Regions from separate parts of the Paenibacillus wynnii genome, predicted to be linked through region 2. Evidence: riboswitches for the same ligand, from Rfam matches in the RefSeq annotation. Region 2 holds a riboswitch; each other region holds the start of a gene.
What was found. Region 2 has a riboswitch for cyclic di-GMP ahead of PWYN_RS23400 (response regulator). Riboswitches for the same ligand answer to the same signal wherever they lie in the genome.

Region 1 (5,966 bases), on a different contig from region 2:
CGCTAATCTCAAGGTTGACCTTATCGGTTTCAAGCTCTGCGAGTACATCTCCCTGTCCGACAGTGTCACCCTCATTGACTAGCCATTTGTAGATCGTTCCTTCGGAAATGGATTCACCCAAATCGGGTACTTTAATTTCAGACACAGGCCGCTACCTCCCCAAATATTATAGTTTTTGCTATTGTGACGCCGTCCCTTAGGTGGACGGCACAGCCGCTTGTACTTGCGTGTTTAACTTCAGGGCTTCAGAGACAATTCTCCGCTGCTCATAGGCATGAACGTCTGCATATCCGCTGGCCGGGCTGGAACGTTCCGGGCGGCCGATATATTGAACGCCTGTATTCGCTGGAGCAATGGCTCTCAACCGGGGTTCAGCATAACTCCAAGCGCCCATGTTTTTCGGTTCCTCTTGTACCCATACAATCTCCTCAAGTGAGGTGAACGTTTCAAGATAAGCCAAAAGTTCGCTTTTTGGGAAAGGATAAAGTTGCTCCAGACGGAGAATATGCAGCCAAGACCAATCCTGATCCCGACCCGACTCCAGTTCTGTCTGCAAATCAACCCCTACTTTCCCGCTGCATACAACCAGCCGCTTCACTTTACCCGGGTTCTGCCCCAGTGACGACTCAGGGAATACCGGCAAGAAATGTCCTGCAGCCAGCTCCGTACCGTTCGAGGTGCTGCGCGGATTGCGGATGAGGCTCTTAGGAGTCATAATAACCAGTGGACGGGCATCTCCCTGACCGCATAAGGCTGCCTGACGACGCAGGAGGTGGAAATATTGCGCTGCGGTAGTTAGGTTGGCAACGGTCCAATTCTCCTCTGCCGATAATTGCAAGTAGCGTTCCAGCCTGCCGCTGGAATGCTCAGGACCCTGCCCTTCATAGCCGTGCGGGAGAAGGACAACCAGATTGCTTCGCTGCGTCCACTTTGCACGTCCGGCGGCAATGAACTGGTCGAAAATGACTTGGGCAGCATTGGCGAAATCCCCATATTGCGCTTCCCAAAGCACCATAGTTTCGGGTGCAAATACGTTATATCCGTATTCATATCCAAGAACAGAGGCTTCGGAGAGTGGGCTGTTGTACACCGCAAAAGATGCCTTGGAATCCGTCAGCTGATGCAATGGGGAGAACCGCTTTCCGGATTCACTGTCATGTAGAACAAGGTGGCGATGGGCAAAGGTGCCCCGCTGTGAATCCTGACCGCTTAGACGAATAGGTGTTCCATCGTGCAGAATAGTGGCAAAAGCTAGGCTTTCAGCCAATGCCCAATCTACCTTTTCGCCTTCGTTCAATGAATCCTTACGGCGCTGTAGAATTCGCTGCAGCTTCGGATAGACCTGGAAACCGTCGGGAACGGTCAACAGCTGGCGGTTAATCTCACGCAGAGTGTCCAGAGGAACAGCTGTAGCGCGTGAACTGGAATCGCCAGTCTGTAGTGGGACGGCTGATTTGCTCTCACCTTTTTTATGTTTGCCTTCCTTCATACTATCATAAGCTTCCTGCAGAAGGCTCTCGGCCTCGGCATATACTTTCTTCACTTCATCAAGAGTAGTGACTTTATCCTGAATCAGACGTTCAGCGTAAATATTGTAGACGGTCGGATGGGTTCGAACCTTGCCATATACGATAGGCTGGGTTGTTTCAGGATCATCCATTTCATTGTGACCGTGGCGGCGATACCCAATAAGGTCGATAACAATGTCCTTCTTGAACAAATTACGGTAAGAGCTGGCCAGACGAACGGCAGCCACACAGGCTTCCGGGTCATCGGCGTTCACATGTACAATTGGAATTTCATACCCTTTAGCCAAGTCGCTTGCATAATGGGTAGACCTGGAGTCTTCGCTTTCTGTTGTGAACCCGATGCGATTATTAACGATAATATGAATCGTACCGCCATTTTGATAACCGTTCAGTTTGCCGATATTCAAGGTTTCAGCAACGATGCCTTCTCCTGGAAAAGCGGCATCACCGTGCATCAGAACCGCCATGGCTTTATTGGTATCGAGGATTGGCATTCCCGGTGTGCTGCGATCTTCCTGAGCAGCACGGGTAAAGCCCTCCACAACGGGATTTACGAATTCCAAATGACTGGGGTTATTCGCCAGAGTCAGACGGGTCCGCACGGTTTCACCTTCACGGACTGCGCGATCTGCACCTAAGTGGTACTTCACATCTCCTGTCCAGCCATAGTTAATGCCCATTGACCCCTCAGAGGGGAACAGCTCTTTGTTCGGAGAATGATGGAATTCAGAGAAAATAATATCATAGGGTTTTCCCAGAATATGAGCCAGCACGTTCAACCGCCCGCGGTGGGCCATGCCCATTAGAATATGCTCCGCACCATCATGTGCGGCGGCACGTACGATTTCATCCAGCATAGGGACGAGGGCATCGTTTCCTTCGAGACTGAAGCGTTTTTGTCCCACAAATGTCTTGTGCAAAAAGGTTTCGAACTGCTCTACCTGAACGAGCCGCTTAAGCAGTTCTTTGCGTTCCGCACTATTCAGAGGGGAGGGGGAGCTTGGTGATTCCGCTTGGCTGTTCAGCCAACGGAGCTCCTGTTCAGCGTTCACATGCCCGAATTCATAAGCGATGGTTTGTGTATATATTTGAAGCATCCGGTGATAGGCATCCCATCCGGTAAGTACATCCGCCGGAGCATTCTCCCAAATCAGAGAAGCAGGTAATGCAACCAGATCGTCGCGGGTTAACTCATAGGTTTCAGGGTTAAGCCATTTAGCCATAGTGTTTGGTTTCCGCTCAAGCGGGTCAATATTAGCTCCCAGATGGCCGTGAATTCGAATGTTGGCAATCAGTTTGGATGCTCTTACGGCCTTCTTAAGCCATTCCGTATTTCCGGAAACTACTGGCTGTGGGTCTTGCTGTTCTTCTGCAGTCAATGGAGGAGGTCCAGAAATTGTAAAAAGGTCCCGGTAATTATGTTCTACAGAAGCCGGATCTTTGACGAATTGCTCATATTTCTCTTGGATATAACCGAGATTGGGTCCGTAATATTTACTCCAAAGGGATTCGTTGTGGGGCTCTTTGGCTGCCATGAATAAATCCTCCTAACGGATGAACTCCAATTTAAGCGCAAGTATAGGCGCTTTCAGAGCTGCGATGATTGCGTTTTCATTCTATAATAATCATAACCTAATTTAAATTTTATTACCTTATACTATTGTGCTACTTTCGTCTGTTGTAATCAATTCATACTTTTGTCCAATCCGTTCGCAAAACGGTATAGGTTTATACCTTATTCATATAACGAATGCTAACAATCGCTATCAAACCAAAGGACTATGAAAATGATCTTACCGTCCTACTTTTTTCTTAAAAACCCCCGTTTCAACATTTAAAAATTGGGTATTTATTAATTACATACCAGAGCACTAGTTTTCTACATACTATATTAATAGTTAATCACTCCTTATAAACGCTGTTATTGGTACAAGTATTGCCAAAATCAGCTATTTGTCTCTCTATTCTTATCAATAAAAATTACACAAATCGACACACTTTTCCTTCAATACCTTGTATAATGTTATTGCACAGAGCTGAATCATCGAAATACAGACCGACCCTTTAATATTAGAGGGTACAGTAAAGGGTAAACCTGCTGAAAGGCAGGGACACAAAGTCTCAGGTCTAAGGTAGAAATACTATGATGGCTGGACTGCCTGGGGACTTAGAATCTTAGGAGGAGATTTTTTTGGAAATGTCCAACCAGGTGGATAACGGAGGGCTACGTGAGATAGATCTGGATTTAGAATGGGTCTATTTGCTCCTAAAGGCTAAAAAAGCAGGGATTAAAGCCGAAGAGGTTCGGCAATTCTTCAATGAGAGATCTTTACAGGTCATGTAAAAGAGTCTACACGATGAGGCAGCTACATACGAAAAAGCACAGCGACCTTCGCTGTGCTTTTTGCAAATATAAGCAAAGTATAAGTTTTCAGTATACTTTGTTTATATTTCTTCTTGGTGCTTTTAAATTAATCTGCTTTTTGGTCAAGACGCCATTTCTGATAATCCAGAAACTCCTTAAACTCCTGTTTGCTAACGCCTGAAGCCATAGCATCCTGTACAAGGCCGAACCAATCGGAATCCAGAAGGGCCTCTTCAGTCTCGGAAAGCTCACCATAAAGTAGAATATGCATAGAAACCTGAAGCGCATCGGCGATCTTTTCAATGAACATGATAGAGGGATTGGATTGAATGTTTCTTTCGACATTGCTTAGGTAAGATTTGGCAACATGAGCTCTATCCGCAAGTTCGGATAGGGAGAGATCTTTCTCCAGACGTAGCTGATGGATGCGTTGACCCAAATTCTCTGGCATGTGACAACGCCCCTTAACGATATTTAATACTATTATAACAAAAATCAAATCAATGAACAAAGTCTAATACATTGGGATAATTAGGGAAGTTGGACGCCTCTTGAGCTGACATAAAGGTCATACCACTCTTTTCGGGACAATTCCAGTTGGTCTGCATCTCCGCAAGCAGCGATACGTTGAGGATTGACTGTTCCGATGACTGGCTGAATAGCTGCCGGATGAGTCATTAGCCAAGACAAAACGATGGCTTCAGGTGTAGTGCTCTTCTCTTCAGCAAGAGACTTCACCATAGCGGCGGTATTCACGACATTCTCCGGCTGATCATCCAGCGGACGACCGCTGAATATACCTTGGGCGAGCGGTCCCCATGCCTGAACTTGAATATTCTCCATACGGCAGTGCTCAAGCGTCCCCTCAGGAAAGGTGTTATCTTTCCAAGGCGCGCGGTTTACACTCACAACAGTATCCAGCCAGGCAATTTTCGCGAGGCTCATGTCCAGTTGGTTAACGATAAAAGGGTCGTCACAGGATGCCTGAAGCAGCTTAATCTGGGCGGCGCTCATATTGGAGACTCCGAAATGACGGACTTTGCCAGCGGCCTTTAGCTGACGCAGTGCAGCGCCTATTTCCTCCGGGTCCATTAATGGATCGGGGCGATGCAGCAGCAAGATATCAATATACTCCGTCCCTAACCGGGATAGGATTCCATCTACACTGTTAAGAATGTGTTCGCCCGAGAAATCAAAAACATTGGAAACATCCCCCGGCTCCATCAACTTAATTCCGCATTTGGATTGAAGAATTATTTCTTCCCGCAGCCTTGGACGCTCTTTGAAGATCTGGCCGAATACCTTCTCTGCTTTCCCACGGGTGTATATATCAGCGTGGTCGAACATATTGATGCCAATGGAGAGCGCGGCATCCACGGCCTCATGCCCCTGCTTAATGTTCTCCAGCGTAATGGGCTCGCGATCCCAGCCTCCGCCAAGACCCATACAGCCCAGTGCAATACGGCTGGCCGGAATGCCGCGTTTGTTCAAAGGTAACGTTTTCAGCAATGAAATCCCTCCGTGTATATTTATCAATAAAAGCCAAGAACACCCCTACCTCTATAGGTTGGGGATGAATCGGCGGTTTAAGAAACCGAACATATGTGCTAATATTTCCCTATAACCCTTTTGAAAGGAGATGTGTGGCATGCTGTCATCGGATCAAGATTTTGGTTCACAAAAACGGGTCCATAAAGCTTATAAGTACCGAATCTATCCGACAAAGGAACAACAGCAACTCATCCATCAGATGTTTGGTTGTTGCCGTTTCGTCTTCAATCATTTCTTGGCATTGTGGAACGATACCTATGCGACAACAGGCAAAGGCTTATCCTACAACACCTGTGCCACACAACTTCCTGCTCTCAAAGGGCAGTTTGATTGGCTTAAAACGGTGGATAGTATCGCCTTGCAATCCGCCGTTCGACACGTGGCAGATAGTTTTGATCGGTTCTTTAAAAAACAGAATCAGGCTCCACGCTTTAAAAGCCGTAAGCATCCCGTGCAAAGCTATACCACGAAACAGACTAACGGCAACATTGCAATTAAAGAAAACAAACTTAAGCTCCCGA
Region 2 (5,966 bases):
CCTTTCGTAGAAATCTGCAAACTATATACAAGAATAAACCTTTGTTAACTTTGTTGTCAGCCCTTTTGATCGTCAATTTGGTTATCGGGATAAGACAGAGCATTCAACTATATTATGTGGTTTATGTTTGGGGCGATTCGAGCTATATTAGTCAGTTGGGAATGAGTCTAGTTGTAGGAATGTTGCTGGGGATGATCGTGACACCAAAGCTACTCCGTGTATTTTCACATAAGAGAGTATTTATTATTTCTTGCATATTAGGCAGCCTATCCTGTTTGGTTCCTTACTTTAAAGGAGACGGCAATATAACATTTACGCTTGTATTATTCGCCGTCAGCTTCTTTTTTTCAGGAGTGACCACAATTGTAAGTACCTCCATGCTGTTAGACACTATTGATTATTCCGAATGGAAGCTGGGCTTCCGAGGCGAGGGGATTGTATTCTCAACGCATACCTTTATCACTAAATTTAGCGGGGCTGTTTCGAAGTTGATCATTGGTGCGAGCCTGGGATTGTTGAATTATATTGAGAACCAACCTGCTACCGCCAATCTTCAACAGGGTTTAAGTTTTGTGATGTTTGTTTTACCGGCATTGTGTTTTGTGATTGCTATCATTCCAATACTTTTTTATACCTTAAGCAATAGTCAGAGAAATCAGATGTTGATTGAACTCGAGACTCATAGAAGGAGTGTGTAGAATTGGACATATCTAGCTTGAATACCCTGATGGCCCCTCCTGACATCCATAATTATAAAAGAATATTGTGCGTACAGCCTCACCCGGATGATAACGAAATTGGAATGGGTGGAATTATTTCTACTTATGCTGACAAAGGCTGCGAAATTCATTACTTAACGGTGACCAACGGTGATCTGGGTTCCATGGATGAGCGTCTAACCCATGAAGAAGTCGCCGAGATCCGCACTAAAGAATTGGAGGAAGCCGGACGTTTCCTTGGAGCCTCGGTCTTCCATTCTTTACATTACGGTGATGGTACTTTAGAGAACATTCCTCGTTTAGCTGGAGAAATTGCCGAGATTATTCGAACGGTGAAACCAGAAGCCATATTCTGCCCCGACCCTTGGCTTACTTATGAAGCGCACTATGATCATATTATTACGGGAAAAGCGGTTGCGCATGCCTTCCTCTCTTCAGGTCTTGCCCGATATCCTAAAGGCACCCTTACCCACCCTTGGCAAGTATCGGCTATCGGTTTTTATTTCACGGCCAACCCAAATCTAATAATAGATACGACAGATGCCTTTGAGAAGAAATTCAAAGCTATAGAACTGCACCGCAGTCAATTTAACGACGAGATCCTGGCATTATACCGTATCTATTTCAAAGAGAAAGGCAGACAGCTTGCAGAAGGGAAGGATTTTGAAATAGGCGAAGGTCTTAAGGTACTCTCTCCTGTCCATTTACATTGCTTCGTAGATGCTATTCATATCTAAGGGAACAAAATAGCTAAACAAAAACACCCATATCAGCAATTTGTTGAAGTGTCTTAACTACACGTTCCTCACTATACGGTTTTAATATGAAAGATTTTGCACCTGCTATCATGGCTTCCCGAACTAATTTCTCTTGACCCATACTGGAAATCATAACTACTTTTGCTTTAGGGTCAATTTCCATTATTCCCTTGAGAGCATCTATACCTGAGCATTCCGGCATGGTGATATCCATCGTAACAATATCAGGTTGACATTCGACATATTTTTTAATAGCTGTGTGTCCATCTCCCGCTTCACCAACTACCTGAAAACCGTTTTTTCTTAATAATACTTGCAAACTCATCCGCACAAATGCTGCATCATCCACAATAAGAACCTTTTTCATCTCAGTAGCCTCCTAGTCTTCAAAAAAGCTTGTAAAAATAAAAAACCCTTCAGCAGTTGAAGGGTTCAATGACCTTAAAAGGTCAAATCAAAAAAATTCTCAACCTGCAACCTGGCTTTCGTAGTTCGTAGGAACCTTAGACCCATGGCTTTGCGTCCCTACCTTTCAATAGGTTTGCCCTTGATATATAGTTAAAAAGACCTAAATATATAATAGCCATTTATAGTATTTCTTTCAAGTACAATTATAAAAGAGTGTCAATCAACAGCGTAACACAATTTCTGCCCCTAGCCTTGGATTGATATAGGGCATCGTCTCCGAGCTTGTAGATATCCTCTTCACGGAGACCTTCCAATGTGACTACCGCTACACCTATTGAAACGGTTATGATTCCGTATTCGGAGCTCATCGCGTGCTCTATTCGTAAATCCTCGACATTCCTTCTAATCCCCTCGGCAAATTGCCCAGACTGCTGGGGAGTAAAACCGGAGACAATTATACCGAATTCTTCTCCTCCCAATCTAAATACGTAACCGTTGGCCCTTCCGGCGAACTCTTTAATATTCTCCCCAAGCTTGCGCAGGATATTATCGCCTTCATAATGCCCATACGTATCATTATATTTTTTGAAATAGTCGATATCGAGCATGATGTAGGTTAAATAGTCTTTATTTCTGGCGGCTGTATCTACTTCCTCTTGAAAGATTTTATTGAAGTATCTTCTATTGTACAGACCTGTTAATTCATCCGTTATAGAGATTTTCTCAATTAATTGAATATATTTATTAAGCTCATCATTGTTCAGCTCCAGCTCTTGAGTCCGTTCCACTACCAGTTCTTCCAAATGCTCTTTATGTCGTCTAAGTTCTTCTTCCGCCTTCTTTCGCTCGGTTATATCTTTAACCGTCCCTTGAATGGCTGGCTTGTCCATATAGTTGATTATCGTTACTTTATGAATCACATATACCTCACGGGTATTGTCCTTATACCTAAGACTTGTTTCATATTCTTGGGGAGCGTTCTTCCCATCAAACCTTCTCGAGTAAAAGTGCATCACTTTTTTCCTCTCCGGCTCACTGATGAACTTCTCGAAGGGCTGATCTATCATTTCTTCCATCTCATACCCCAGCATATCGGCTAAAGCCGCATTTACATATTTGCATTTTTTGTCTTGAGTAATAAAGATACCGTCCTGCAAGTTGTTGACAAGCTCCCGATACTTCTCTTCGGATCGCTCCAGATCGGAGTATAAACTAGCATTCTCAAGTGAAAACACCATTTCCCTGGATAACAGATTGATCACTTTCATCCGTTCCTTTGTAAATACACCTGATACCAGATTATTTTCCAGATATATGATCGCTATCGTCTTGTTTTGATTAATCAACGGCATACACACCATTGACTTAGGTCGATGCTTAACAATGTACGAGTCATTTACAAACTGCGTTTCAGAAAAAGCATCGTTGTAGATCAGACTTTCCCCCTTTTCCTCCACATGATTCAGAATAGACTCTGGTAAATTCCGATATAGTGAGTAGTCGTGGATCACAACATTTATCTTATTATGTTCTGGGCTATATTCCCCCTCCACAAGCAAGTTGGAGTTGGATCTCATCACGATGCAGCCTCTTTGGGCCCCCGCATTTTTAATTACAATGTCCATTAGTGCTTCCAGCAGTTTGTTCAGATCAATTTCCTTGGAAATCGCCTGCGAAGCCATAATCATAGAATTCAAATCAATACTTTCAGTGAAATCAGTAATCGTCTTTCCAAGTAAGAAATCCTTGGTGTTAATTTTGATCATCGTATTAGGATGCTGTTCACTTAAATGCTTAATCTTACCCTTGGCACCCCAGACGGTATAGTAATATAGAGCTTGTCTTAGAAGGTACGCGGCAAACTCTCTATACTCTCTGCTGTAATAAAATTTGGCGGCCAGTTCATTCGTCAGCGCCTTGTACCTTACAAAATCCCCTTTTTCACTGGCTTCGATTGCAAGATCGTAGTATTTACCAGCCAACTCATCCTTTCCGGAAAAAACTCTGGCCCATTCTGCCTTCATTAGGTATTCATGCTGCTGGAAATTTGTTGGGGAATGCTTCGCCCATTTTTTCACCCTGCTGAATTCTTTACGCATTCTTGCTTTTGCCTTAACTTTCTCAAAGGTATTTAAGTCCTGATAACAGTAAGCTAAGTTCAGGAATGTGTACAAAGCGAACTCTTCCATGAAAGCAGACCCTGCAAGTGTATCTATAATCGGGTACGCCTTGTCTATAAACTCCAACGAACTTTTGTAGCTTTCATAAGTGAAATGCAGCTTCATTTTATAAATATAGTAAATAGCAATCCCTGAATAATACTTCGCTTCTTCAAGCTGCTCAACATAGGCCTTTTCGCTGAAGGTCCCGTCATTTAGAGAAAGGATGTCGTCTAATTCTCCCGCAAGGCTAAGAAGCTGCTGTCTGAACAGCTTAGCAGTCGCCAGGGCTTCCTTATACTTCGTATTCTCAATCATGGCGATGGATTTGCTGTTCTCCAGCAGATTTGTAGGAATATCCATGGTTGGATTCCAAAGATTCAGATAAAAGCAGGCGTGTGCAAGATACAGCATATCCCCTGACCGTAAACTGGATTCAATCGAGGTTGTATACCAATCCTCTAGAGTCTCCCATGGTTCAGTCCATGTATGGCAGAAAAGCGTGTATAAAACATTGGCCGCCCCTTTCCATTGCAGATCATTAAATTTATCGTTGATCCTTATACCCAGTCTCCCGAAATCAAAAGCCCCCTTAAGATCGCCAAATCCGGACAATAAAATGGAGTATCCAATAAAAGCGAGGGCAGATTCAGGTGAATTCCCGTATTTCAGCGTCATACTTACTTTTTTCAATACGACAAAACCAAAAAGTGCGGTTTCTCCAGAGATAAAGCTCGGTGGAATAAAGTTGATCAACAGCCTCATAATGAGCTTAATCCTCGAATCATCCATTTCCGGTTTTTCATAAATATCTTCAATCTTTCTTCCTCTGAGACTGGCTTTCACTTTCAAGAATTCTATTAGTACCGAGGCCATTCCGATTTTTTCAGGAATTTTAATCCCCATCGCTTGGAGTCCTAACTTACCGGAGGCTATTGATTCCTTCATCATCCCCAGATACGTATAATGATTGGCCTGCATCTCGTAGATTTGGGCTATGGCAAAGTTGTCCCTGGTATGTCTAAGGAGAATCGAGCAAGCTTCGTTAGCAGCTTCAAGCTGATGAGAGAGGTATCCGCATTCAGTATATAATTGGTATATCTCCGAGGTTTGCTGCTCATTCTCGAGCCAAGAGTCCTCCGTTAATAGGCTTCTGGCGGCCTCCAATAGAGTGAAAGCAGAATCATAACCAAAAGCTGCTTTGGCTTTTCTAGCGGCCTTCAAGGTTAGAAGGATGACTTGGTCTGTTTCTTCCCCAGTGAGGATATATTTGACCCCTTTGTTCAAATGTGTGGCTATATCCATAATATTTTCTTCGATTTCTTCAGGAGGCAAATGTTTAAGCAGCAGTCTTCCTATGGTCAGATGCAGCCGTTTGCTTGTTTCACCATCAAGCATTTGGTAGAACGCCTGCTGAATTCGGTCATGCTGAAATCTGAATTGTATACGCATCTTCTGGACAACATCTTCTTCCTCCTCGAGGTAATCAGAAAATATCCAATAATTTGAATTCACAGGCAGGATGATATCCTCATCTACAGCTTTCATAAGAGAGCGAACAATATCCACTCTATCCACTTCACCAATTAAAGACAGCATATTAAAATCGAACAAACTTCCTATTGAGGCGCTTAACATCAAAATCCGGCGTACATCCTCGGGCAAATTTTTGAGATTCATGATTAAGAAATCTACAACATTGTCATTGAAAGGCAAATTCAGGATTTGATTAAGATCCCAACTCCATGCTCCCTTTAAGTCATCAAAATAGAGATACCCTTTTTTATATAAATCCTTCAAGATTTCATTTACAAAAAAAGAGTTCCCCTTGGTTCTCTTGTGGATAACATCAGCAAGCTCTTTAGCACTTCCTGAATCGGTGCAAAGCGTGTCAGCGATTAAGCTTTCTACAGTTTCTACAG
Region 3 (5,966 bases), on a different contig from region 2:
GGGTTAATCTGCTTTTCAATGGTATCGTGCTAATGCTGCTTGGTGTTATCGGTGAATATATCGGTAGGATTTATGATGAGTCCAAAGACAGACCGCTTTATATTGTTCGTGAGACGACAGGATACCAAGATGATGAAGAAATATCTGAGGCAAGTCTGAAGGTACAACGTCATGTCCGATAAAAGCCTGCGTGTCGGAGTCATTCAATTTCTAAAATTCAACGCAGTTGGCGTTCTTAACACATTGGTTGATTTTGCGATATTTACATTATTACATTCCATTGGGATGGTATATGGTGTGGCTCAAGTCATCTCCTACAGTGCAGGTACTGCCAATAGCTTTATTCTTAATAAAAAGGTGACCTTCCGAGACCGGGAGCGTAGCAGCACAGATGGCTTTGACCGCAAGCAGCTATTGAGATTTATTCTACTTAATCTGGTAGTGCTGGGTATCTCCCTGCTGTTAATGAACCTTTTGACTGACAAATTCGGGGTTCAAGTATTAATGGCTAAGGTTATGGTCACCTTTGTAACGGTTGTCATCAATTTTTTTGGCAGCCGAAAATGGGTTTTTTGATATATTTATCTTATTAATAGAGAGGAGTGCATTCTATGCGAAAGTTTTCCTACCTGCTGATACTATGCGGTATTTTGGTCATACTGTATCCGAAAGCTAATGAGTGGTTTAACGATTGGCAGCAGAATCGGCTGGTAAATGAAGCGGAACAGAGTTACAGAGATAGTGAGACTCCTTCTAATGATGCTGAGCTACAAAGCAGATATGCTAAGGTTACTCAGCTGCTTGCTGAGGAATCCACGTTGGACGAGCAAGCTCAGACAGAAGGGGACAACTCTGCTCAGGCTCAGCAGGAGGTTGGCGGAGATGTGATTGCACTCATCGAGATAAATAAGATAGACCTGAAGCTTCCTGTGCTTGAAGGAGCTACGAAAGCGAATATGAAGCATGCAGCAGCACATATGAAAGAAACAACACCCCTAGGTGAGATTGGTAATTCAGCAATTGCTGCTCATAGAGCCAGAAAGACAGGAAGATTGTTCAACAGATTAAATGAAGTGGGTATAGGTGACATTATTACGGTAAAGACCAAGAACCAAGACTATAATTATGAAGTTTATGATATTTCTATCGTGGAGCCAACGGACGTTTCTGTTCTTAAGGGCAATAACAAGGACTCGATCCTTACACTTATTACTTGTGATCCGCTGGTCAATCCGACGCACCGTCTTATAATTCATGCCAAGTTACCCTGAATAATGTAGAGAATTTGAATTATCGTAAAATATAATTATAAAATAGAGGATTCTATCAACCAGTCTATTGAGTATTACCGAAAACATGGTAATATAATAGATATAAAGCTAAACACGATAACGGCAAACCTATCGAAAGATAGGGACGCAAAGCTAAAGGGCCTTCCCGAAAGGATGGCAGCCAGCTACCGAATAAAGAGGCTTTTTTTGTTTTAATCTACTCGCTCCTATGATTCTAGTAGATGTAGATAAAGCTACAACGATAACGGCAAACCTATCGAAAGGTAGGGACGCAAAGCTAAAGGGTCTTCCCGAAAGGATGACAGCCAGCTACCGAAAGGAGTTTTATCCATGAAGAAGTTCTATTTCATGTTAATGACACTATTCGTGTTAGTTACCTCAGTACAGGTTACTACAGCAGAAGCAGCAACTACCGATACCACTTGGTTGAACACGTCAAAGTTAGCTGAAGGTGTAATTGGAGTACAATATGAAGTGCCGTCGAATAAACGTACCAAGCTAATGATTACTAAGGATAATAGCAGCTACACTTATAACCTGGTATCCTCTAATCAAACCGAAGTTTTCCCCCTCCAACAAGGTAATGGTTCTTACAAGGTGTCAGTTCTTGAGAACACAACAGGCAACAAGTACAGAGTGATATACTCTGAAGAAGTTGACTTATCTCTAAGCAATACTAATGTTGTATATTTGAATTCTGTTCAGAATATTAAATGGAATTCCTCAGATAAAGCCATCCAGAAAGCTCAACAACTGACACAAGGCCTGACCAAAGATGAAGACAAAGTGAAAGCAATCTATAACTACATCGTTAAGAACGTACAGTATGACTACACATTGGCAGCCAATGTTGCTACGGATTACATCCCTAATATTAATAATACGATCACGAACAAAAAAGGTATTTGTTATGATTACTCTTCCTTGTTCGCTGCGATGCTACGTAGCGTAGACATTCCAGCCAAATTGGTAATGGGCAACACGAGTTATGTTAGTGAGTACCATGCTTGGAATGAAGTTCTACTGAATGGGAAATGGGTAACCGTTGATACAACAGTAGATGCTGGATTGATAAAGAACAAGAAAACAGCCGAATTAATCAAAAGCTCCAGCAAATATACCTCGGCTAAATTCTACTAATACAAATTAAAAGTAAACGTGATAAATGAACAACCTGCTTAACTATTAAGCAGGTTGTTTTTATTTTTGTGTAATGGTTGATTTTTGAGCTAGTATTGAGTTATTATAAGAAAGCGTTATCAGAGATTTGCCTACACCAATGAATGATGAACTAAAAAGAAGTCATTCAAAAAAAGCTTGCAATTGATTTCTATACATGATATATTCTTATTCCGGCCAAGAAATGTTGATGCCGAGCTCGAAAAAGAAGTTGAAAAAAGAGCTTGCATTACACGGTTGGATATGATATATTATAAGAGTTGCTGGTGAGACATTAACCGCCGACAACGAGAACTTGATCTTTGAAAACTGAACAACGAGTGAGTGGGATTTTACGAGAGTAAAATCCAAAATCATGGACTTCTTGAAGACCATGATCAGAGAATTTTTTAATTCTCGTCAGATGTTTCAAAAATGAGCAATCGCTCTTTCTAAATACAATTTGGAGAGTTTGATCCTGGCTCAGGACGAACGCTGGCGGCATGCCTAATACATGCAAGTCGAGCGGAGTGATTTTGAAAGCTTGCTTTCAAAATCATTTAGCGGCGGACGGGTGAGTAACACGTAGGCAACCTGCCCCTTAGACTGGGATAACTACCGGAAACGGTAGCTAATACCGGATAATTTCTTTCCTCACCTGAGGAGAGAATGAAAGACGGAGCAATCTGTCACTGAGGGATGGGCCTGCGGCGCATTAGCTAGTTGGTGAGGTAACGGCTCACCAAGGCGACGATGCGTAGCCGACCTGAGAGGGTGAACGGCCACACTGGGACTGAGACACGGCCCAGACTCCTACGGGAGGCAGCAGTAGGGAATCTTCCGCAATGGGCGAAAGCCTGACGGAGCAATGCCGCGTGAGTGATGAAGGTTTTCGGATCGTAAAGCTCTGTTGCCAGGGAAGAACGTCCGGTAGAGTAACTGCTACCGGAGTGACGGTACCTGAGAAGAAAGCCCCGGCTAACTACGTGCCAGCAGCCGCGGTAATACGTAGGGGGCAAGCGTTGTCCGGAATTATTGGGCGTAAAGCGCGCGCAGGCGGCTATTTAAGTCTGGTGTTTAAACCTTGGGCTCAACCTGAGGTCGCACTGGAAACTGGGTGGCTTGAGTACAGAAGAGGAAAGTGGAATTCCACGTGTAGCGGTGAAATGCGTAGATATGTGGAGGAACACCAGTGGCGAAGGCGACTTTCTGGGCTGTAACTGACGCTGAGGCGCGAAAGCGTGGGGAGCAAACAGGATTAGATACCCTGGTAGTCCACGCCGTAAACGATGAGTGCTAGGTGTTAGGGGTTTCGATACCCTTGGTGCCGAAGTTAACACAGTAAGCACTCCGCCTGGGGAGTACGGTCGCAAGACTGAAACTCAAAGGAATTGACGGGGACCCGCACAAGCAGTGGAGTATGTGGTTTAATTCGAAGCAACGCGAAGAACCTTACCAGGTCTTGACATCCCGATGTAAGCATTAGAGATAGTGCCCCTCTTCGGAGCATCGGAGACAGGTGGTGCATGGTTGTCGTCAGCTCGTGTCGTGAGATGTTGGGTTAAGTCCCGCAACGAGCGCAACCCTTATGCTTAGTTGCCAGCACATTATGGTGGGCACTCTAAGCAGACTGCCGGTGACAAACCGGAGGAAGGTGGGGATGACGTCAAATCATCATGCCCCTTATGACCTGGGCTACACACGTACTACAATGGCCGGTACAACGGGCTGCGAAATCGCAAGGTGGAGCGAATCCCAACAAAGCCGGTCTCAGTTCGGATTGCAGGCTGCAACTCGCCTGCATGAAGTCGGAATTGCTAGTAATCGCGGATCAGCATGCCGCGGTGAATACGTTCCCGGGTCTTGTACACACCGCCCGTCACACCACGAGAGTTTACAACACCCGAAGTCGGTGGGGTAACCCGCAAGGGAGCCAGCCGCCGAAGGTGGGGTAGATGATTGGGGTGAAGTCGTAACAAGGTAGCCGTATCGGAAGGTGCGGCTGGATCACCTCCTTTCTATGGAGAATCGTTTCCTGTAACGGAAACATTCGAACAGAAGCGTTAAGCTTCTATAAGGACCCTTGAAGGTTCGAACCACTCACTCGTTGTTCAGTTTTGAGAGTTTAAGCTCTCATTTTTAAACTTGTCTGTAATTTTGATCGACACATTCGTGATCGACCCAAAATTAACAGAAACTTGATCCTTGAAAACTGGATACCGAAACGAATTTGCGTTTTAGAACATCTTTTAGCTATAACTTGTGCAAACAAGTAAATTAGTTATTAGCTGGAAACGAAGGTTTTGGATTGTGAAGCGACCTTTGGCTTTGAATACCTTGCGAGTGGTTTTCCACGAGCATCATTCAAAACAAGATGAGCGAACAAGCCAAACACCGGAGTGATGGTTAAGCTAATAAGAGCACACGGAGGATGCCTAGGCGCCAGGAGCCGACGAAGGACGTGGCGAACAACGAAACTGCCTCGGGGAGCTGTAAGCAAGCTTTGATCCGGGGGTGTCCGAATGGGGAAACCCAGCTGTGGTAATTCGCAGTTACTCATACCTGAATACATAGGGTATGTAGAGGCAGACCAGGGGAACTGAAACATCTAAGTACCCTGAGGAAGAGAAAACAATAGTGATTCCGTCAGTAGCGGCGAGCGAACGCGGAACAGCCTAAACCAAGGGGCTTGCCCCTTGGGGTTGTGGGACGTCTCACATGGAGTTACAAAGGAATACAGTAGATGAAGAGGTCTGGAAAGGCCCGCGATAGAGGTAAAAGCCCTGTAATCTAAACTGTGTTCTCTCCGAGACGGATCCCGAGTAGTGCGGGGCACGTGAAACCCCGTATGAATCCAGCAGGACCATCTGCTAAGGCTAAATACTACCTGGCGACCGATAGTGAAACAGTACCGTGAGGGAAAGGTGAAAAGCACCCCGGAAGGGGAGTGAAATAGAACCTGAAACCGTGTGCTTACAAAAAGTCAGAGCCCTATCTATGGGTGATGGCGTGCCTTTTGTAGAATGAACCGGCGAGTTACGTTTAACATGCAAGGTTAAGTCGAGAAGACGGAGCCGCAGCGAAAGCGAGTCTGAATAGGGCGATTTGAGTATGTGGACGTAGACCCGAAACCGTGTGATCTACCCCTGTCCAGGGTGAAGGTGCGGTAACACGCACTGGAGGCCCGAACCCACGCATGTTGAAAAATGCGGGGATGAGGTGGGGGTAGCGGAGAAATTCCAATCGAACTCGGAGATAGCTGGTTCTCCCCGAAATAGCTTTAGGGCTAGCCTCGGTATTAGAGTAGTGGAGGTAGAGCACTGATTGGTTGCGGGGCCCGCAAGGGTTACCAAGATCAGTCAAACTCCGAATGCCATATACTTATTGCCGGGAGTCAGACAGTGAGTGCTAAGATCCATTGTCGAAAGGGAAACAGCCCAGACCATCAGCTAAGGTCCCCAAGTGTGTGTTAAGTGGGAAAGGATGTGGAGTTGCACAGACAACCAGGATGTTGGC
Region 4 (5,966 bases), on a different contig from region 2:
AGCCGCTATTTTGAGTGAGGTGACTGCCAGACTATAAATAATACCCCGACTTATAATAGTATTGATCCAGTCCTGCCGCTGCCTTAAAAACAGCAAATCGCCCTCCTGCAGCAGAAGCACCATTCCTCCAGTACCTATCACGATAACCAGTAAAGCAGGCATTAGCATAAAAGGTACTACTGAAGTCCAGTTTGGGAGTTCATTGTTCCAGTATCCGTAGTACAGGCGGCCCCCGAGCAGACCTCCCGGGATAATAATATAGAGCAGAACCGTCCAGTCAGCAGCGGTGCGGATAATGGCGGATTGCTCTTGCCAGTGGGAAATCAGCCGCCGTAGAAACAGTCTTGTAGATGTAGGAAAAGCAAAGGCCTGTTTACTCATGTTAATTCGTCAAAGCAATCAAACAGCGACGCCTCCGGTAATCCGGCATAAGCGCGGATACCCTCCAGTGTACCGGAAGCAGCAACTTTCCCTCCGGAGATAAGCACGAAATTATCACATATTTTCTCAGCGGTATCCAGTACATGTGTTGACATTAATACACCTGCGCCACGCTTACGCTCAGCCTCCAGCAGCCGCAAAAAGTCCTTAGTCGCACGGGGGTCCAACCCAATAAACGGCTCATCCACGATATATACGTCAGGCTGTACCAGAAACCCGAGCATCAGCATCATTTTTTGCTTCATTCCTTTGGAGAATCCCGCCGGAAGATCATTGCGGACAGGCTCCATGCCGAACTGCTTCAGCAGCCGTTCAGCCGTTTCCTGAAATTGTGCATACTCCAGTCCGTAGGCGGCAGCTGCTAAATCCAGATGCTCCCACAACGTAAGATCCTCATAGAATACCGGCTGCTCCGGCACATAAGCGTAAGACTTATTTGAACCCCCCAGCTTAACTTTAGCTTTGGCATGCTTCAGCAAACCTAGAACCGTCTTGATCGTTGTGCTTTTGCCGGCACCATTGGGCCCTATCAAACCCAGCAGCTCTCCGCTCCGAACCTGAAACGTAATATCGGATATGCGCGGATCCCCTGCCTCATATCCTGCCTCTTCAATATATACGTCAAGCACAATGGATTGATCTGTTTCTATCTCTTCCATACTCCATCTCCTAAATGTTAATGGGTGACATATGGTTTCCATGCCACATCTATAATTCACTATCCGATGAGCGGTATTATACATTGTATTTTGTATTAAGCATACCGCTCTTTATTTCAGAGTAGGATTGAAGCCGGTGTTCTGGTGGACGCTCCGCGAACGGTCCGTTGCTCCAATCGCTGTGATCTCCAGATTTTATTTATTTTCCTTAGCGGTAAAAACCCGGAGACAGCTGATGCTTTCGAAGCTAGTTTTCCTTCGGAAAACTTTCGGGCGACCGCTACCGCTTTTCCGCAATTGTTCCGCCCTCTCCGCTACTTCAGCGGAAAACATTACTAAATTCTTCTCTAATCCATCCATGATGTAATATCCGTGGGTATATTGGGAAAGGAATTTACGATGCCGCCACTGCTTCTTTTCGAATAGTTGCCGCTTCATCTCTTCTCTCAATTTTAACACGAAGAATTAGAAGAGCTAATCCGAGCAACAGCGTCAGTATACCTGAGAGGAGGAAGGCAGATATTGGCCCCGAGGCCGTCACTAAGGCTCCACCAGCTACCGGCCCCAGAATAACCGCCGCACTCGTCAAGCTGCCTACGGTACCGAATACACGGCCTGTGTAAGCCTCCGGCGTCCGCTGCTGCAGCATAGACTGAAAGGGTATAAAGGCTAGGCCGGCACCCAATCCTGCCAGCAAGAAGGAACCGAACAGGGCCACATTCATTAAGATCCCCGCCTGAACATAGTAGGTAATGAGCGCGGCGCTTGCGAAGACAGTACCCATAAGAACTGCACCAGCCCCCATGTAGATCAAAGGACGGGTTCCGCCTTTCCTTTTACTCACGAGCAATGCCGAGAACAATGTCCCTAACCCGCTTGCCCCTACACACCAGCCTAGCAGATCACCGTTAATACCCGGGATTTCACGAAAGAGTGTCACGATCTGGGAATCAGCAATTTGCAGCACCAGGAGAACAGATACCAGCATGACGATGCCAGTAAGCACTGCCGGCATTCCAGCAATAATACGTAAACCGGCCTCCATTTCATGTCTAAAGGATTGTTGTTTTTGCAGCTTATCTACGGTTGTATCCCGATTTTCCAGTTTGAAAGCCCCCTTATGAGGAAGTCCCAGCAAGATTACCGCAGAAATAAGATAGGTAACCGAATCAATAAGATAACACGCCGAGATGCCGAACCCGGCAACCAGCAAGCCCCCAAGTGCGGGTCCGATGATTTTGGTAATTTGCTCTATTGAAGAGCTGAGCGCAACGGCACTGTCCATCTGTGCTTGAGGCACAAGTTCCTTAAGCTTACCGCTTCCCCTACATTGGATATTAGCTGCGCAGTAATTAATAGAACAAACGGCCTATTCGCCGATAGTTTCCCTTCCTTGTTGGCCTGATGATCTTGAAATTCTTTCATTTCCGGTCACTCCCCTGTCTCCTCAGTTCCTTATTTATCCATATTAAAACAGAGCAAGACACCCTTCATCCGTCCGCAGATGTAAGTACGACCTCTGCCAGAGGCTGAAATTGCCCTGCGTACAAGGGCGGATATGAAAGTCTTTAATTTTTTTATTATCTTTAATAATTGTTTGATTTTTAATAATTAAAAGTGTGCTCATTGTGACAAATCACATGTTCTTCTTCCATTGTTTGACGTATTGTAAAGCTATAAATAGGTTCGCTGCACAGGTGACCCTTTCAAATCAGACAATATACTACTAGCCGTGCGACGAGATCACACGATTAAAGATAAGGGTGGAGAAGCATGATACAATCCTATGAACGCGATACTCAATTAACACTGCATTTGTACCGGGTTTTTGCCAAGTCTTTCAAAAGCATCAACGAACATGCTGTTACCGGCAGCAAGATTGAAGGGTTTAATCCTACAGCTTTTGCTGTTATGGAAGTCCTCTATTACAAAGGACCCCAACCTATTCAACAGATTGGCGCCAAGCTTCTGCTGCAAAGCGGAAATGTTACCTATGTAATTGACAAGCTGGAAGAACGCGGGTATCTTCAACGCAAGCCTTGCCCAAGTGACCGCCGTGTAATCTTTGCGGAATTAACTACAGAAGGCGAACGACTGATGAATGAGATGTATCCGAAATATTCGGAGCGCATCCACCTTGCCTTTAGCGGCCTAAGTGATGAAGAGAAGGAACAAATGATCATTCTGCTCAAAAAGATGGGCCTGCAGGCTGAAAAACTCTCTCCGCTTCCACGCAAATAGTAGATTGGAATTCAAAACAGCAAGTCTCCCAATACGAGACTTGCTGTTTTTTTATTACGCAAAAAACTTTCGTATTTTTTCGCAGCTTAAACATAGATCCTAGTTAAATAGAAAAATATTAGGTCTAAATACCTTTATTTATAAGACTATAGTATTGTATTTTCAGATAAAACAACCGATAATCTAAGTAGAACATACCAAAATAAAAGAAAAGAGCAAACCCGTGGAAACACGGGGACGCAAAGCTACAGGGGCTACAGCGTAAAGCTATGCCAGCCAGTTACCTTTTGAGATCTTAGATCTCGGGGTGTGTTTTTTTATTTTTCAACATTACAATCTTGTATGGCGGCTTGATAGTTTTGGATAGTGAATAATCAAAAAAAGCGGTGATTGACTTATGGTGAGCATAACCCTCCAGAAAAAAAACAAAATTTTGAATAGGTGGGTACTTTATCTCTTTTGGTTGATGGCCGGGCTTATCCTTATTGCCGGGTTAATCTTCCACCTGTTGGCAAGCGAGGTAGCGAATAAGGAATCTGAGGCTATCTTTCTACCTACCATATTAGTTTCAACTACAGCCTTTGGGATATCTTTATTACTTGCTGAATTGGCACTGCGTTATATCAAAGTTAATCTAGATTTCATCCTCATCTCACTTGGATTTGTGTTTGCCATTGTAGTTATGCTCACCTTCGGCACTCGAATTAATGGATTGTACATCGCACTCGACATTCCTATCATCATTTCTATTCTTTATTTTAGACGCTCTAGGCTTTGGTTTGCTTCTGTCATGTCTTTGATTTGTTATTTTATTTTGTATAGCTTTGTAGAAACGTTGCGCCAGCAAGTCATGATTTATGACTTATTTACGATCATGGGTATGATTATGGGTACGAGCCTTATTGGGGAAATGATACTGCGAAGAGGTGTGGAGCTTATAGCTGCTCTGGAACGTGCCGTACGTTCTGAAGTAGAGGCGTTCGCCGATTCAATTGCCGTTGAGAATCAATCGAAATATGATCATTTGACGGGTCTTACCAATTATGTAACTTTCCAAGACTACATGGTCTCTCTTATTGAGCAGCATGAGCGTTACGGGCTTCCTTTATGTCTTGCTGTAATGGATCTTGATAATTTCAAGAACATTAACGATACGTACGGCCATTGTGAGGGAGACATGGTGCTACGTGAGACAGCTCAGCTATTACTTGCTGCAATCTCCAGTGAAGATGTTGCGGTACGCTACGGTGGAGAGGAGTTCGTGCTCATCCTGACAGGGAAAACAATAGATCAAAGCCTTCAACTGCTAGAACAAATTCGAGTACAAGTATCTCAACTGCGTTTGGGCTCTATTGATAATCATAAGATAACAGTAAGTATGGGTATCGTTCAATATCAGAGGGGTATGGGAAAGGATGATCTGTTCAGATCAGCGGACGCTCTGATGTACGAAGCTAAGCGGACGGGTAAGAATCGTATTCAAGTCCTTTGGAATGGAGTGTCGGGTTATGATCAGAATTTTTCTTAATACCTCTCAGAAGTTAAGTGATTGGAATCGTAAAATAAGAACGTTATATTGGCTGGTTGGACTATTAATGTTCTTAGCTACTATTGGAACATGGCCTTTCGCCATACAACAACATTCTACGATCCATCACCTATTGAAATACATTTTACTTCAAAATGGCATTCTACTCGGGATTTTATTGCTAGCTGAGCTTGTCTATCATCTCGATAAGCGGTGGCAGGATTATGCAATCATCTCCATCGGTTCCGGATTCGCTGCATTGATTCAAGCGATGGCCCCAATCGATGTCTCGGGCGTCCAAATTGTGGTTGTTCTGCCCATTCTCTCCTCCGTCCTCTACTTTCAATATCGAAAAGTGTTATTCGCATGTTTCAGTACATTGTTGCCATATCTGGCCATTATGCTCTTCAATCCTTCTTACAGGTTTGAGTTGCCCATGTATCAAAAGGCTGTGGGATACAGCTTAATACTATTTATAACACTAGCCAGTCTCGGAATCGTATATCGTGGGCTTAAAATTATAAACGGTGAAAAAGCGGCACTAATGAATGAGGAGAAACACCGTATTCAGAAGAAAGTTAATGATGAAGTCTCAAGCAAAGATGCCCTGACTGGTCTTAACAATCATAGATGCTTCCAACAACGTCTACGCGCAGAAATGGATAGTGTACGGGATTATCCCCTGCACCTGGCCTTAATAGATATCGATAATTTCAAGCAGGTAAACGATAAATATGGACATTTAACAGGTGATACGGTTATTCGAAGAATAGGAGAAGTATTGAGAGAGCAATCGAATAGCAACTGCTTCGCTGCACGCTATGGCGGCGAGGAGTTCGCCGTTATCATTAGTGGACTGAACTCCCTGCAGACCGTGGAATGGCTCGAAGGGCTTCGCACCCAAGTGGAGCAAGCCGTTATTGAGGAGCTCCGCGGCCATAATATCACCATTAGTATTGGCTGCCATCTTTTAAATGAAACTGAGGATCGTGATCTCTTGTTTCGTCAAGCTGATGCAGCACTGTACCGGGCTAAACGTAACGGTAAGAATCAAGTGGCTTGGTAAGAACTTACTTTGCACTATCCTGCAAGGAAGG

Region 1: another riboswitch for cyclic di-GMP. It lies ahead of PWYN_RS28665 (anti-repressor SinI family protein); the one in region 2 lies ahead of PWYN_RS23400 (response regulator).
Region 3: another riboswitch for cyclic di-GMP. It lies ahead of PWYN_RS08615 (transglutaminase-like domain-containing protein); the one in region 2 lies ahead of PWYN_RS23400 (response regulator).
Region 4: another riboswitch for cyclic di-GMP. It lies ahead of PWYN_RS27955 (GGDEF domain-containing protein); the one in region 2 lies ahead of PWYN_RS23400 (response regulator).

The regions. Positions count from the first base shown of each region.
Region 1 is NZ_JQCR01000002.1:1,637,313-1,643,278, reverse strand. Features, by position in the region: gene odhB (2-oxoglutarate dehydrogenase complex dihydrolipoyllysine-residue succinyltransferase) at 1-145, opposite strand, end outside; gene PWYN_RS09920 (2-oxoglutarate dehydrogenase E1 component) at 197-3,064, opposite strand; cyclic di-GMP riboswitch class I at 3,608-3,692, shown strand; gene PWYN_RS28665 (anti-repressor SinI family protein) at 3,727-3,873, shown strand; gene PWYN_RS09915 (helix-turn-helix domain-containing protein) at 4,001-4,345, opposite strand; gene PWYN_RS09910 (aldo/keto reductase) at 4,426-5,403, opposite strand; gene tnpB (IS200/IS605 family element RNA-guided endonuclease TnpB) at 5,543-5,966, shown strand, end outside.
Region 2 is NZ_JQCR01000003.1:1,702,179-1,708,144, forward strand. Features, by position in the region: gene PWYN_RS23390 (MFS transporter) at 1-698, shown strand, start outside; gene PWYN_RS23395 (PIG-L deacetylase family protein) at 701-1,456, shown strand; gene PWYN_RS23400 (response regulator) at 1,470-1,844, opposite strand; cyclic di-GMP riboswitch class I at 1,947-2,033, opposite strand; gene PWYN_RS23405 (diguanylate cyclase) at 2,089-5,966, opposite strand, start outside.
Region 3 is NZ_JQCR01000002.1:1,346,726-1,352,691, reverse strand. Features, by position in the region: gene PWYN_RS08630 (glycosyltransferase family 2 protein) at 1-182, shown strand, start outside; gene PWYN_RS08625 (GtrA family protein) at 172-576, shown strand; gene PWYN_RS08620 (class D sortase) at 612-1,271, shown strand; cyclic di-GMP riboswitch class I at 1,384-1,464, shown strand; cyclic di-GMP riboswitch class I at 1,529-1,609, shown strand; gene PWYN_RS08615 (transglutaminase-like domain-containing protein) at 1,623-2,432, shown strand; rRNA gene PWYN_RS08610 (16S ribosomal RNA) at 2,911-4,468, shown strand; rRNA gene PWYN_RS08605 (23S ribosomal RNA) at 4,855-5,966, shown strand, end outside.
Region 4 is NZ_JQCR01000002.1:1,413,225-1,419,190, forward strand. Features, by position in the region: gene PWYN_RS08865 (ABC transporter permease) at 1-381, opposite strand, end outside; gene PWYN_RS08870 (ABC transporter ATP-binding protein) at 378-1,100, opposite strand; gene PWYN_RS08875 (MFS transporter) at 1,495-2,400, opposite strand; gene PWYN_RS08880 (MarR family winged helix-turn-helix transcriptional regulator) at 2,874-3,341, shown strand; cyclic di-GMP riboswitch class I at 3,546-3,629, shown strand; gene PWYN_RS27955 (GGDEF domain-containing protein) at 3,739-4,869, shown strand; gene PWYN_RS08890 (GGDEF domain-containing protein) at 4,850-5,935, shown strand; gene PWYN_RS08895 (MDR family MFS transporter) at 5,940-5,966, opposite strand, start outside.